Regions from separate parts of the Sporosarcina beigongshangi genome, predicted to be linked through region 2. Evidence: riboswitches for the same ligand, from Rfam matches in the RefSeq annotation. Region 2 holds a riboswitch; each other region holds the start of a gene.

What was found. Region 2 has a riboswitch for S-adenosylmethionine ahead of R2B77_RS15415 (bifunctional homocysteine S-methyltransferase/methylenetetrahydrofolate reductase). Riboswitches for the same ligand answer to the same signal wherever they lie in the genome.
Region 1: another riboswitch for S-adenosylmethionine. It lies ahead of R2B77_RS11880 (5-methyltetrahydropteroyltriglutamate--homocysteine S-methyltransferase); the one in region 2 lies ahead of R2B77_RS15415 (bifunctional homocysteine S-methyltransferase/methylenetetrahydrofolate reductase).
Region 3: another riboswitch for S-adenosylmethionine. It lies ahead of metH (methionine synthase); the one in region 2 lies ahead of R2B77_RS15415 (bifunctional homocysteine S-methyltransferase/methylenetetrahydrofolate reductase).

Annotation. Positions count from the first base shown of each region.
Region 1 covers NZ_JAWLIR010000023.1:111,983-116,273, forward strand. Annotated here, with positions in the region: gene ureG (urease accessory protein UreG) at 1-552, shown strand, start outside; gene R2B77_RS11870 (urease accessory protein UreD) at 545-1,351, shown strand; gene R2B77_RS11875 (acyl-CoA thioesterase) at 1,515-1,991, shown strand; SAM riboswitch class I at 2,093-2,206, shown strand; gene R2B77_RS11880 (5-methyltetrahydropteroyltriglutamate--homocysteine S-methyltransferase) at 2,439-3,551, shown strand; gene R2B77_RS11885 (hypothetical protein) at 3,972-4,291, shown strand, end outside.
Region 2 covers NZ_JAWLIR010000041.1:26,999-31,289, forward strand. Annotated here, with positions in the region: gene mnmH (tRNA 2-selenouridine(34) synthase MnmH) at 1-895, opposite strand, end outside; gene selD (selenide, water dikinase SelD) at 918-1,970, opposite strand; SAM riboswitch class I at 2,188-2,295, shown strand; gene R2B77_RS15415 (bifunctional homocysteine S-methyltransferase/methylenetetrahydrofolate reductase) at 2,417-4,285, shown strand.
Region 3 covers NZ_JAWLIR010000031.1:59,854-64,144, forward strand. Annotated here, with positions in the region: gene R2B77_RS13730 (hypothetical protein) at 145-1,827, opposite strand; gene R2B77_RS13735 (hypothetical protein) at 1,964-2,149, opposite strand; SAM riboswitch class I at 2,311-2,418, shown strand; gene metH (methionine synthase) at 2,518-4,291, shown strand, end outside.

The sequences.
Region 1 (4,291 bases), on a different contig from region 2:
CAACTTACACGTGTGATGCATAAAGACTATAATGTGGCGGTCATTACGAATGATATTTACACACGTGAAGACGCTCAATTTTTAATAAATAGTGGTGTGTTGGAAGAGAACCGCATTTTAGGTGTTGAAACGGGAGGTTGCCCGCATACAGCCATTCGTGAAGATGCTTCGATGAACTTTGCAGCAATAGATGAACTGAAAAACCGTTTTGCCGACTTGGATATTATCTTTGTGGAAAGTGGCGGCGATAATTTGTCTGCGACGTTTAGCCCTGAGCTTGTTGACGGTTATATCTATGTCATTGATGTTGCAGAAGGTCAGGATATTCCGCGTAAAGGCGGTCCAGCATTAACGCGCTCAGATTTATTATTAATTAATAAAACTGATTTAGCTCCGTATGTTGGCGTGGATCTTGAATTGATGGATAGTGATGCAAAAAAAATGCGTAATGGTCGTCCATATATTTTCACGGATGTACGAACGCAGAAAAATGTTGATAAAGTAGTCGATTGGATCAAGCACAGTATGCTGTTGGAAGGTGCAGGTGCTTAAACCAACCCGCGCCATCCATCACGGGAAACTGGATATGGCATTCGAATTAAGGAGAGGCTTTACACGGATGCCGCATGTTTACCAACAGCCTCCGTTGAAGGCGAGTCGGGAATTGTACGAAGGACAAGATCCGACTGCGACCGTCTATATTATGGAGTCGTCTGGCGGGATGGTATCGGGGGATCGCAATGATATTACAGTGAAGCTTGGACCAGATAGTCGAGTACGGTTGACGCAGCAATCGGCGTTGAAAATCTATCCGTCGCATACGGGTGATATATGCCTGTTTACAATCGAGGTCGACCTTGCGGAACGTTCGCGTTTGGAGTGGATGCCTGAGGTGCTTATTCCATTTGTTGACGCGAAATTTCAAGTGGACACAACGCTACGAGTTGCGGATGATGCGACGATATTATGGGGCGAGATTGTCGCGCCTGGACGTGAAAAACGTGGTGAGGTATTTGATTATCAATCATTTCGGTCGAATTTTAAGATTTTCGTTGAGGATGAGTTGATCGCTTTTGACTCGCTACATTTTGCACCGCAGGATGTTGACCTTGGTAGCATAGGTGTCCTTGAGGGAGCGATGTATGTCGGTTCCATTTGGCTTGTTTCGCCGAATGCCAAGGATGTTGATGTGCGCGCATTGCAGGAAACGTTGCGGATTGAAGAGGGATTGAAGGCCGGTATAACGAGGCTTGAAGGCAATGCAATTCACTGCAGATGGCTGGCGGTCGACCAGTGGAAGATGCAAGAAGAAATGAAGCGCGTGTATGCGTTGCTGGCGGATATGGTTTAAAAGGACACCCTTGCGAAGGGTGTCCTTTTTGGCGGTGGAAGGCATGTTGATTTATCTTGACAGTTACTAAAAGCTCCCTAATCGATTTTCAGTTTTCAGTTCGTGGAAAATGCCTGATTAGGTGTATACTGTATTCAAGTAATGTTACTAGGGAGAGAATTCGATGATAGAAAATAGACCTATGGGCCAATCGCGCACAATCCAGACGAAACTAGTTTTACCGCCAGATACCAATCACCTTCAGACGATTTTTGGGGGACAGGTCCTCGCCTATATAGATGAAATTGCTGCAATTACGGCAATGAAACACTCAAATACGGCAGTTGTTACTGCCTCAATTGATTCAGTTGATTTCATGTCATCTGCACGTGTCGGTGATGTGCTAGAGCTTGAAGCAATTGTCACATCAACGGGAAGAACGTCGATGGAGGTTTTCGTATCTGTCCATTCAATGAATCTATTAACGGGTGTAACGAAATTGACAACAGAATCCTTTTTGACGATGGTTGCTATGGATGAAAACAATAAACCTACGCCAGTGCCGGGTATTTATCCGGAAACGGAAGTTGAAAAGAGCTTGTTCGACACGGCACCAGCACGTCGTGAACATCGGAAATTGCGGAGTGAGATGAAGCATTAATCTGAACGAATAGTATGTCAATTTAAAATAGTTTTCACTTTACCTGTTGACATTCTATTTAGGGGCATGTAAAGTATGAGCTACCAACTGAATACGTAACTTTCTTATCCAGAGAGGTGGAGGGACTGGCCCTTTGATACCTCAGCAACAGACTTTTTTAGTACTGTGCTAATTCCAGAAGCCGAAGCATTTTGCTTGTAGCTTGAAGATAAGAAGAGCAAAAAGCGAAATTGCCAAAACCTCTTCTTGAATTGTAGAAGAGGTTTTTTTGTTCTATCTGGAGACTGTTACCTTCAAGGAAATAGGGAGGGAATTTATGTCGAATGGATTAATCAAACAGTACGCTCATTCGCGATACTGCCCCAAGATAAGCAAGTAGCAGCACTCATTTGTGCTCTTACTATAAGATCATCATTTACTACTAAAAATAGAAAGAAGGAATTTACCATGACAAATACATCAACTACTGTAACGAAAGCGCCATTCAGAGCAGATCACGTAGGAAGTTTACTACGTCCAGATAATTTGCACCAAGCTCGAAAAGAATTCAAAGAAGGTACGCTTACAGCACAACAATTACGTGAAGTTGAAACGCAGGAAATTAAGCGTGTTGTCGATAAGCAAATTGAAGTCGGCTTGGAGCTTGTGACGGATGGTGAATTTAGACGTACATGGTGGCATTTGGACTTCTTGGAGCATCTAAATGGCATCGAAGGTTATGTGCCAGAAACGGGCTATGAGTTTGATGGTGTAGAAACTGAACGCTACAACATTCGTACAACGGGAAAAATCTCATTTAATTCAGATCATCCTTTCATTAAGGACTTTGTCGAATTCAATAAAATTGTCGATGGTCGTGCGGTTGCCAAACAAACGATTCCGAGCCCGAACCAATTATTCCATCCTGATATTTTCAACGCAGCGGTATATCCCGACTACGAAGCATATGCGGTGGATATCATCAAAGCTTATCAAGATGCGTTAAAAGCCTTTTACGATGCGGGCGTTCGTTATTTACAATTGGATGATGTTTACATTGCGGCACTTTCTTCGCCTGATCTTCAGTTCGGCGATCAAGGCTATACAAGAGAACAATTTATAGATCTAGCCTTACGTGTCATCAACGGTGTGTTGGAAGGAAAGCCGGAAGATTTAATCGTCACAACGCACTTATGCCGTGGAAATTACCAATCGACGTGGGCATTCCAAGGTAGCTATGGACTGATTGCACCAACATTATTCGCGAAGGAAAAAGTAGATGGCTTCTTCTTGGAATATGACGATGAGCGTTCAGGAGACTTTCAACCATTGGACCATATACCAAACGGAGGTGCAAATGTCGTCCTTGGTGTTGTCACATCGAAAGACGGTAAACTAGAAGACAAAGAAACGATTAAAGCGCGTATTCAGGAGGCGGCAAAGTATGTGCCACTTGAACAACTGTGCCTTAGCCCACAATGTGGCTTCGCTTCTACACATCATGGCAACAAGCTGACAGAAGATGAGCAATGGGAGAAATTAAAGTTTATCGTAGATGTTGCAAAGGAAGTTTGGAAGTAAAATAAATAATCCTGAACAAAGCCCATTCGCTTTGCTCAGGGTTATTTATTTTGCAATAAAAGGGACAGTGAAGATTGTTTGTGCATCGGTTTACCGATTGCGAGAGATGTTTTCATAAGGTGACAGTACCTCTACTATACACGCCTTTATGTGGATAAGCCTTGGAATGTACGAATAGAAATAGTTTTCGCCCACTGACTTACTAACAGATTCAGTCATATTTGCTAGTAATCAACATATGAATGTGGACAAGCTGTTGTTTAGTGAGAATTGGTTGATTATCCACATGTGGGTAACTAATTTACTTCGCTTTGGTTGTTTGAAGAGAAATTTGTCCACACATGTTCGACAAAGAATCTTTATGAATAGAGTGAAACTTCGTCCATTCATTTCCGTATATAGGTAAAAGGGGTGTGGGCGATGAGGCAGGATATACATGAACGGCAAATGGATCTAACGATGAGGCGGACTGCGTATAATCGTATTAAAAGGCGACTTGATGGGGCAGAGGTTCAGTTAAAGGAGGCCATTGTGCTACGTGATGAGCTTCATAGACAATTGACGAAAGAGCAACAAGATGTTGTGAAGCTTGGGAAATTTTCTTTTGCGAATAAAATCAAAGAGTGGACAGGTAAATGGGATGAACAGATGGAGAAGGAAATTGCTGAGGCGGCTGAAGCGGAATTGAAATTTAATGACGCGGAGAAAACGGTGACGGATATGGAGGCGGAAGCTTGGCG
Region 2 (4,291 bases):
GTTTTGTAACCGACGAAAAGTCACCAATTGCCAAGTCATCTTCGATTTTTTTGGCAATTGGAGTGTGTAGCCGTCTTTTTATAATTTGAAAAGCTTCTTTAAAATGTTCTGGATATTTTTGTGGCTCATAATCAATAAGAATATTGTTGACCCGCTCTTCAATCGGTAAATGTATACTAAGTTGTACGCCTGTTTCTTTTTTATCGAATAAGAAAGGGGGCATACTGACTTTGCCAATTCGTCTGCTTTCGCCTTCGATAAAAACATAGGGCGCTGTTCTCAGTCGGACCAATTCATGGACGAGTAGTGAGTCGAATTTCTTTTGGTTGCTGGGCTCCAATCCAATTTGACCGAAGATAGAACCGCGATGTCCAGCCATGTTTTCTAAATCGAGAATGGGAAATCCTTTGTCAGCTAGTTTCTTCAAAATAGCTGTTTTGCCTGATCCGGTATAGCCGTTAAGTACAACAAAGGTCGGTGGGAAGTCCTCGCGTTCTAACTCATGGACAACCCATTGCCGAAAAGTACGGACCCCGCCAGCCAACCGAGTCGTATGGATACCCATTAAGTCGAGGACAGTGGCAGCCGTTTTACTGCGCATACCGCCACGCCAACAAAATACTGTTATGGGTGTTTCAATTTGTTTGAATGCGCGAATGAAATCAGGTAACTTCTTTGAAAAGACTTCAAGTCCTCGTTCCTTCGCAGCATCTTGTCCAACCTGCTTATAGAGCGTTCCGATTTCAGCCCGTTCCTCGTCATCAAAAACGGGAATATTGATGCTACCAGGAATGGTTGCTTCATTAAATTCTTTCGGGGACCGTACATCGATGAATGTATGTGGTCCCTTGGCTTGTACGGCTAATAATTCGTCTATCGTTAAGTCTCTAAACACTTTCTTCACCTTCTACACTAAATTATGAAACAACGATACGACCTTTATTATCCTCTGTTACTTCTCCGATAATTCGTGCGTCAACGCCTTGTTGTTGAAGATCATTCAGCAATTGTGTAGCTTCCTGCTCTGCCAATGCAATGAGTAACCCGCCAGATGTGACAGCATCACATAAAATCCAACGGTCAATTTGATCGAGTGTATCTGCATATGTCACAACATTTGCTACGTGGGCAAAGTTGTTTTTTGTGCCTCCAGGTACTTTACCTGCTGCGGCAAGTTCCTTTGTGCGTGGTAAAATGGGCACTTGAGTGGCATGGATATGAATGCCGACATCACTTGCTTTGGCCATTTCAGATGTATGACCAAGCAACCCGAAGCCTGTCACATCCGTAGCAGCATGGACATTGTACTTCGCCATTGCTTCGGCAGCTGTTTTATTAAGTGTAGTCATTACTTTTGTCACTTCAACGACTTCATCTTCAGACAATAACCCATTTTTCAATGATGTTGTGTAGATGCCAACGCCAATTGGTTTTGTTAATAATAATTTGTCGCCAGGTTTTGCCCCCGCATTTGTCCGTACTTTATCCGGATGAACGACGCCTGTGACGGCTAATCCAAATTTGGGTTCCTGGTCGTCAATGGAATGTCCACCAACAAGTGTGACGCCAGCCTCTTTTAATTTATCACCAGCGCCTCGTAAAATATCCGAAAGGATGTCTTTATCCAAAGTAGCAATCGGGAAAGCTACGATATTCAATGCTGTAATGGGCTTACCACCCATCGCATAGACATCGCTGATGGCATTGGTCGCCGCAATTTGTCCGAAATCATAGGGATCATCGACAATCGGTGTGAAAAAGTCGAGTGTTTGTACCATTGCGATATCGTCTGTCAGTTTATAAACACCTGCGTCGTCACTTGTATCGAGACCGACGAGTAAATTTGGATCGGGCATAGCAGGCGGAAGCCCACGTAATACTTGCGCCAAGTCGGCAGGACCAATTTTACAGCCGCAGCCGCCTTTTGTTGTGAGTGAAGTCAATTTTACTGGAATCGTATTCTCCATCATGCATCCACCTTTCGATTGTAAATCTGTTATTAATCTTAACACAATGATGGGAAATACTTATTAGATGTTGAACTAATGATTCCCCGTAATCTTCAGCGAAGGTGCCTTTCTAAATTCATCACTTCCAAAAAGGTATTGCAAATTTTCTATAAATAGCGTAAGGTTGTCAATAATAGAAATAGATCTTCAATTAGCAGTAAAAACAATTTAATAGTTTTTCTTATCTAGAGAGGTATAGGGACTGGCCCGTTGACACCTCAGCAACCACCATTATTGGTACGGTGCTAATTCCAGCAAGTCGAAAAATTGGCTTGATAGATGAGGAAAAGACTTAGTCGAATGCAGAGTCTTCTTCCTTTATTCAATAAAGGAAGAAGCTTTTTTGTTTCTATATAAATTTTTTAAACTAGCTATATGGAAATTGGAACTAGAGAGGGGATAGGCAGTTGGCAAATTTACTTGAGACGATGAAGGAACGTATTTTAATTGGTGATGGTGCGATGGGAACATTACTTTATACAAACGGGGTAGACCGTTGTTTTGAGGAGCTAAATTTGACGCATCCTGAACAAGTGCTTCACGTTCATCAAGCCTATATCGGGGCAGGGGCTGATGTGATTCAAACGAATACATATGGTGCCAACTATATAAAGTTAGCGCGTTATGGACTAGAGGATAGTGTCGAAGAAATCAATAAGGCGGCCGTTGCTATTGCTAAAAAAGCTGCGGGGAAAAATACATTTATTCTCGGAACGATTGGGGGCATTCATGGTTCCAAAACATTGATTGGTACTAAGGAAGAGATCGAGCAAAGCTTTAAGCAGCAACTACAGTGTCTGCTTGCTGAAGGTGTGGATGGCATTCTATTAGAAACCTATTATGATTTTGATGAATTAACAGCAGTGCTCAAAATTGCACGGGAAGCGACGGATATTCCCATTATTACGAATGTCTCGATGCATGAGGCGGGTGTCCTTCAAAATGGCTTGGCGCTCGCAGATGCTTTGCAGCAGTTGGAAGCGTTAGGCGCAGATGTTGTGGGAGTCAATTGTGGATTAGGACCATACCATATGCTGAAAGCTTTAGAGGAAGTCCCGTTGCCGAAGCATGCCTTATTGGCTGTGTACCCGAATGCTAGCTTCCCGAGCTATACGGATGGCAAATTGACGTATGAAAATGAACCTGATTATTTTGGTAAACTGGCACCTAATTTTCGTAAGGAGGGTGTCGGATTACTTGGAGGATGTTGTGGCACGACACCGGCACATATACGTGCACTGGTGGATGGGCTAACGAATCGGGTGCATGTGCAAGATAAGCAAGTGAAAGAACAAGCGGCGAAAATGAATGCTACGGAGCCAAAGAACCTTGATAAACCAACCTTGCTTGAAACGGTGAAAAAAAGACATTCGATTATTGTGGAATTGGATGCACCTAAACACTTAAATACAGCTACTTTTTTTGAAGGGGCACAGGCCCTGCATAATGCAGGTGTGGATGCCATTACATTGGCTGATAATTCCCTGGCATCCCCAAGAATTTGTAATGCATCAATGGGGTCATTAGTAAAACAAAATATTGGTGCAACGCCTCTTGTCCATGTGACCTGTCGAGATCGTAACATCATCGGCCTGCAATCACATCTCATGGGACTCCACACAATGGGTATTACTGAATTATTGGCAATCACAGGAGATCCAACGAAAATTGGTGATTTCCCTGGTGCAACATCCGTTTTCGATGTGACATCCTTTGAATTGATTCAACTCATTAAGCAATTTAATGAAGGGATTTCATGGTCTGGGAAGTCGTTGCAACAGAAAACTTCGTTTACAGTAGCGGCGGCCTTTAACCCGAATGTTCGTCATATCGATCGAGCTGTACAACGAATGGAGAAGAAAATAGAGGCTGGGGCTGATTATTTTATCACGCAGCCAATCTATAGCCCAGAAAAAATTATTGAATTGTACGAAGCAACAAAGCATATCGAAGCTCCGATTTATATCGGTATTATGCCGTTGACGTCATCACAAAATGCAGAGTTTCTTCACAATGAAGTGCCGGGTATTAAGCTGACAGATGAAGTTCGGGCAAGAATGGGGCTGTTTGCGGGAGACCGTGAACAGTCTACGCGAGAGGGCATAGCCGTTGCAAAGGAATTGATTGACGTTGCTTTGGAACATTTCCATGGTATCTATTTGATTACACCGTTTATACGTTATGATATGACGGTTGATTTAACGGAATATATTCATGAAAAAGTGGATGCTGGTGTGACAAAAGAGCCAAAACAAGCGGGTAGTGTTGTTTATTGATAAAGC
Region 3 (4,291 bases), on a different contig from region 2:
TCTTTGACTTAATTGTACATGACGCACCGATTAATCTGCAATTGAAAAGCACTATACTTCAGCAGTATCGGCGTGAATAAGTGACATTTAATCATCCAATTAAAAACAGAGCACAAGAGAAATTCCCCTGTACTCCGTTACATACTATTTCATACTGCTATTTGTCAATGCTTTCACTGGTAAGAATAACTCACCTGTCTCTATATACGTAATCGCCAATTGATCGCCCTCTTGGATATAAATAGCAAGTGGCACTGTTTCAGACGACACGCTAAAGTTCCGTCCATCGGCAGCCAAAAACGACACTACCGTAAAGTCACCGACACGCTCCTTGAAAACACGTACGACAGTCACCGACGCTTGTGCCTCTTCAGCGCCCGAACTACCATCGACAGTACTTCCTCCGCGTTGAAGTGCCGTTTTATACAATTTCAGCGCTTCGTTCGGAGTATTTCCATACACCGATATTTCCGGATTCGCAGCAGATACGATGAAGTAATTTTGCAAGAAGCCATTCGAATCGAGCACCGGCGTTAACCAACTCGCTTCCCCGTAAAAGTTGTACAGTACAGGCATTTCACCAGACCATTTCTTTTCGATAAATTTCTTTTCAATAATTTGAAGAGCACCTTGCGAATCCATGTAGGACTCTTCCAGATTGCCCGTGTAATACGTCGCTTCACCCGTCCGACCATCCGTTAAGGCATAACCAAGCATCGAATCGACACCCTCTTTCGGACTTGTAAAATCAGTGAAATAATACATATGACCATTTTCGTCGAAAATTGGACTCACATTCGCTTCCGTTCCTTCATCCGAAGGCAGTTTCACATCTTTTTTCCCGAATACCGAGTTCCAGAATCCATGAATGTAGTTACCAAAATAACTGTTTTGCAGGCTAACCGCCTCAGGAGAAACTGCACCGTCAATAAATGCTGGTACATCCACAAGTGCATATTGCTTCATATCACCTGTTGCCGGATCCGCTACAACTACCCCTTGTACATCAAAGCCGTCACGTGCTGAAATAAAGTTCCCGTATGTGCGAATATAATGCGGTTTCCCCTCATCATCAATTTCCAGCTGGACATCCCCGTAGAAAATAAGATGTGGCATTTCCATCCGCATATGACGCTCTACTTGCTTATGGAAATAGGACGACGGCGTATAAGCCATTTCAGCCTTCACGAATTTCGGATTGTCTGCCGAATCAGTCGCACTCATCGTGAAATAGCCTGGTGTCGTTTTCCCAGTCCACCATTTGAAAAGACCCGAAAATTCAACAGGTGCGATGTAGACAAAATCCTCGCCTACTTTTTGAATTTGCAGATTACCAAGTTCATAATAACTCGTATTCGGCACTTGGCCGAACGCTTTTTTCATCTTATTGCGCGCAAACTTCGGCGGTACGCTTGCCGGTGTTTTTGTTTCATCAAACGCTTTGATTTCTACCTGCTGATCCATTTCAACTGCCTTATATTTTTCATTGGCATTGAATAATGGCGCGCTCAGAATATAGACGCCAAACGCTAAAGCCCCTAAAAATAAAACGATCTTCAGTTTGCGATCTTTACTCCCCGCAACAACCGCACCTAATAAAGTCACTACGAGCAACGGCCCCCATAAAGACGTCCAGTTGCGATCCATATTGGTTAGATAATAAAAGACAAACACGATGATTGTGCTTAACACAGCAGTGCTTGCCATTGCCGCAACCTTGTTAAACGGGACAGCCACTTTCGTCTCCTTTGTGTTCAACACAAACGGGACAATAATTAAACTAGACACAACCCCTGTAATGATTGAGAAGATAAGTAAATTAACCATCTAAAACACTCTTTTCTATTACTAAGATTTTTTCCATAGCTTTTATACGTTTAAACGATGGAATCGTTTCACTTTTTATGAAATTGATTCGTGTTTATATGAAAAAACGCTAGCAAAATTCGCTAGCGATTTCTTGTCATTTATTCTTTTCTTCGTCTTTTGGAAATAAAAAATAAGTTAAAATCCCACTGACAGCCATCGCACCTAACGTAATATAAATGCGAGACATAGGTGGAACACCTTGGTGACTTTTATTCAACATCATAATACTAACTGTCCCAACAATCATCATGATCGGAATAATATATGTAAAAGCTCTCAACTCGTTCACCTTCTGTTTATCATATTATCTCCATCTTACCACAGAATTTCTAGCATTCTGCAAAGGACGACTTGACGGAAGCAAATTATAACGTTATGATGATTTCAATTATTCGATCAATACTTCATTGACGAAAAAGTTTACTACAACTGCATACTATATTCTTATCAAGAGAAGCAGAGGGAACTGGCCCTATGAAGCTTCAGCAACCTGCCGAAAGGACTGGTGCTAATTCCAGTGGGATCTATCCATGATCCTGAAGATGAGAAGGGACACCTACGTATACTCGTAAAGCCTTCTTTTGAAGGCTTTTTTTATTTTCTTAAAAGCTACAAAATACTTGACGGAAAGAAAGAGAGTGATTTGCGATGCCGAAACATCCTATTGAAGAACAACTACAGAAAAGAATACTCATTATGGATGGCGCGATGGGGACCATGCTACAAAACGCCAACCTTTCTCCCGAGGATTTCGGCGGCGAAGAATACGATGGCTGTAATGAGTATTTAAATATTGTAAAACCCGATGTCCTAGATCGCATTCATCGTGAATATTTAGAGGCTGGGGCAGATATTATTTCGACGAATACATTTGGTGGTACGCCAATCGTTTTGGATGACTATGATTTAGGTGAACAAGCACATGATATTAACTTCCATGCTGCACAGCTTGCTAAAAAGTGTGCGGAAGACTTTTCTACTCCTGAATGGCCGCGTTTCGTTGCAGGTGCAATGGGACCAACGACAAAAACATTATCTGTTACAGGAGGAGCTACATTTGATGGTTTAACCAATGACTTTTACATACAAGCAAAAGCATTGATTGAAGGTGGCTGCGATTTGCTATTGATGGAAACGAGCCAGGATATGCTGAATGTCAAAGCTGGCACACTCGGTATAAAGCGTGCATTTGAAGAAACAGGGAAAGAATTGCCCGTGATGATTTCCGGGACAATTGAACCTATGGGGACGACATTAGCAGGTCAAAGCATCGAGTCATTTTATATTTCAATCGAGCATATAAAACCTCTATCTGTTGGTCTGAACTGTGCAACAGGTCCAGAGTTCATGACAGATCATCTCCGTTCGCTATCAGAGTTAGCAACTAGCTATGTCAGTTGTTATCCAAATGCTGGTCTCCCAGACGAGGAAGGTCATTATCACGAATCACCTGAGTCTCTCTCTAAAAAACTACAAGGCTTTGCTGATAAAGGTTGGTTAAATATTGTTGGCGGCTGTTGCGGAACAACACCTGAGCATATCCGTGCTATTCGTGAAGTCGTAGCTGATAAAAAACCTCGTCAAGGTCCCGAAACTGTTCATGGTCATGCTATATCAGGCATTGAGCCTTTGTTGTATGACGACTCTATGCGTCCGCTATTAATCGGCGAACGAACAAACGTCATAGGTTCTCGGAAATTCAAACAGCTGATCGTTGATGGCAAATTTGAAGAAGCATCCGAAATTGCGCGTGCACAAGTAAAAGGTGGCGCACACGTCATCGATATTTGTCTAGCTAATCCAGATCGCGACGAGCTAGAGGATGTCACGAAATTCATGAAGGAAGTCGTCAAAAAAGTGAAAGTGCCTCTCGTCATTGATTCCACAGACGAGAAGGTAATTGAAGAGGCTTTAAAATATTCACAAGGGAAAGTGATCATTAACTCCATTAACTTGGAGGACGGTGAAGACCGCTACGATGCTGTACTGCCACTGGTCAAAAAGTTCGGGGCAGCTGTCGTTGTTGGAACAATCGACGAACCCGGAATGGCGGTTACGCGTGAACGAAAACTCGAAGTTGCACAGCGTTCCTATGACCTTCTCGTCAATAAATGGGGACTTGCGCCGGAAGATATTATTTTCGATCCACTTGTTTTCCCAGTCGGCACAGGAGACGAGCAATACATCGGATCTGCCGTAGAAACAATTGAAGGCATTCGTCTCATTAAAGAAAAAATGCCACGCGCACTGACAATTCTCGGTGTCAGTAACGTATCATTCGGTCTTCCTCCTGTCGGTCGTGAAGTATTGAATGCTGTGTATTTATATCACTGTACACAGGCAGGGCTTGACTACGCAATCGTCAATACGGAGAAACTAGAGCGTTATGCTTCTATCCCCGAAGCGGAAATTAACATGGCCA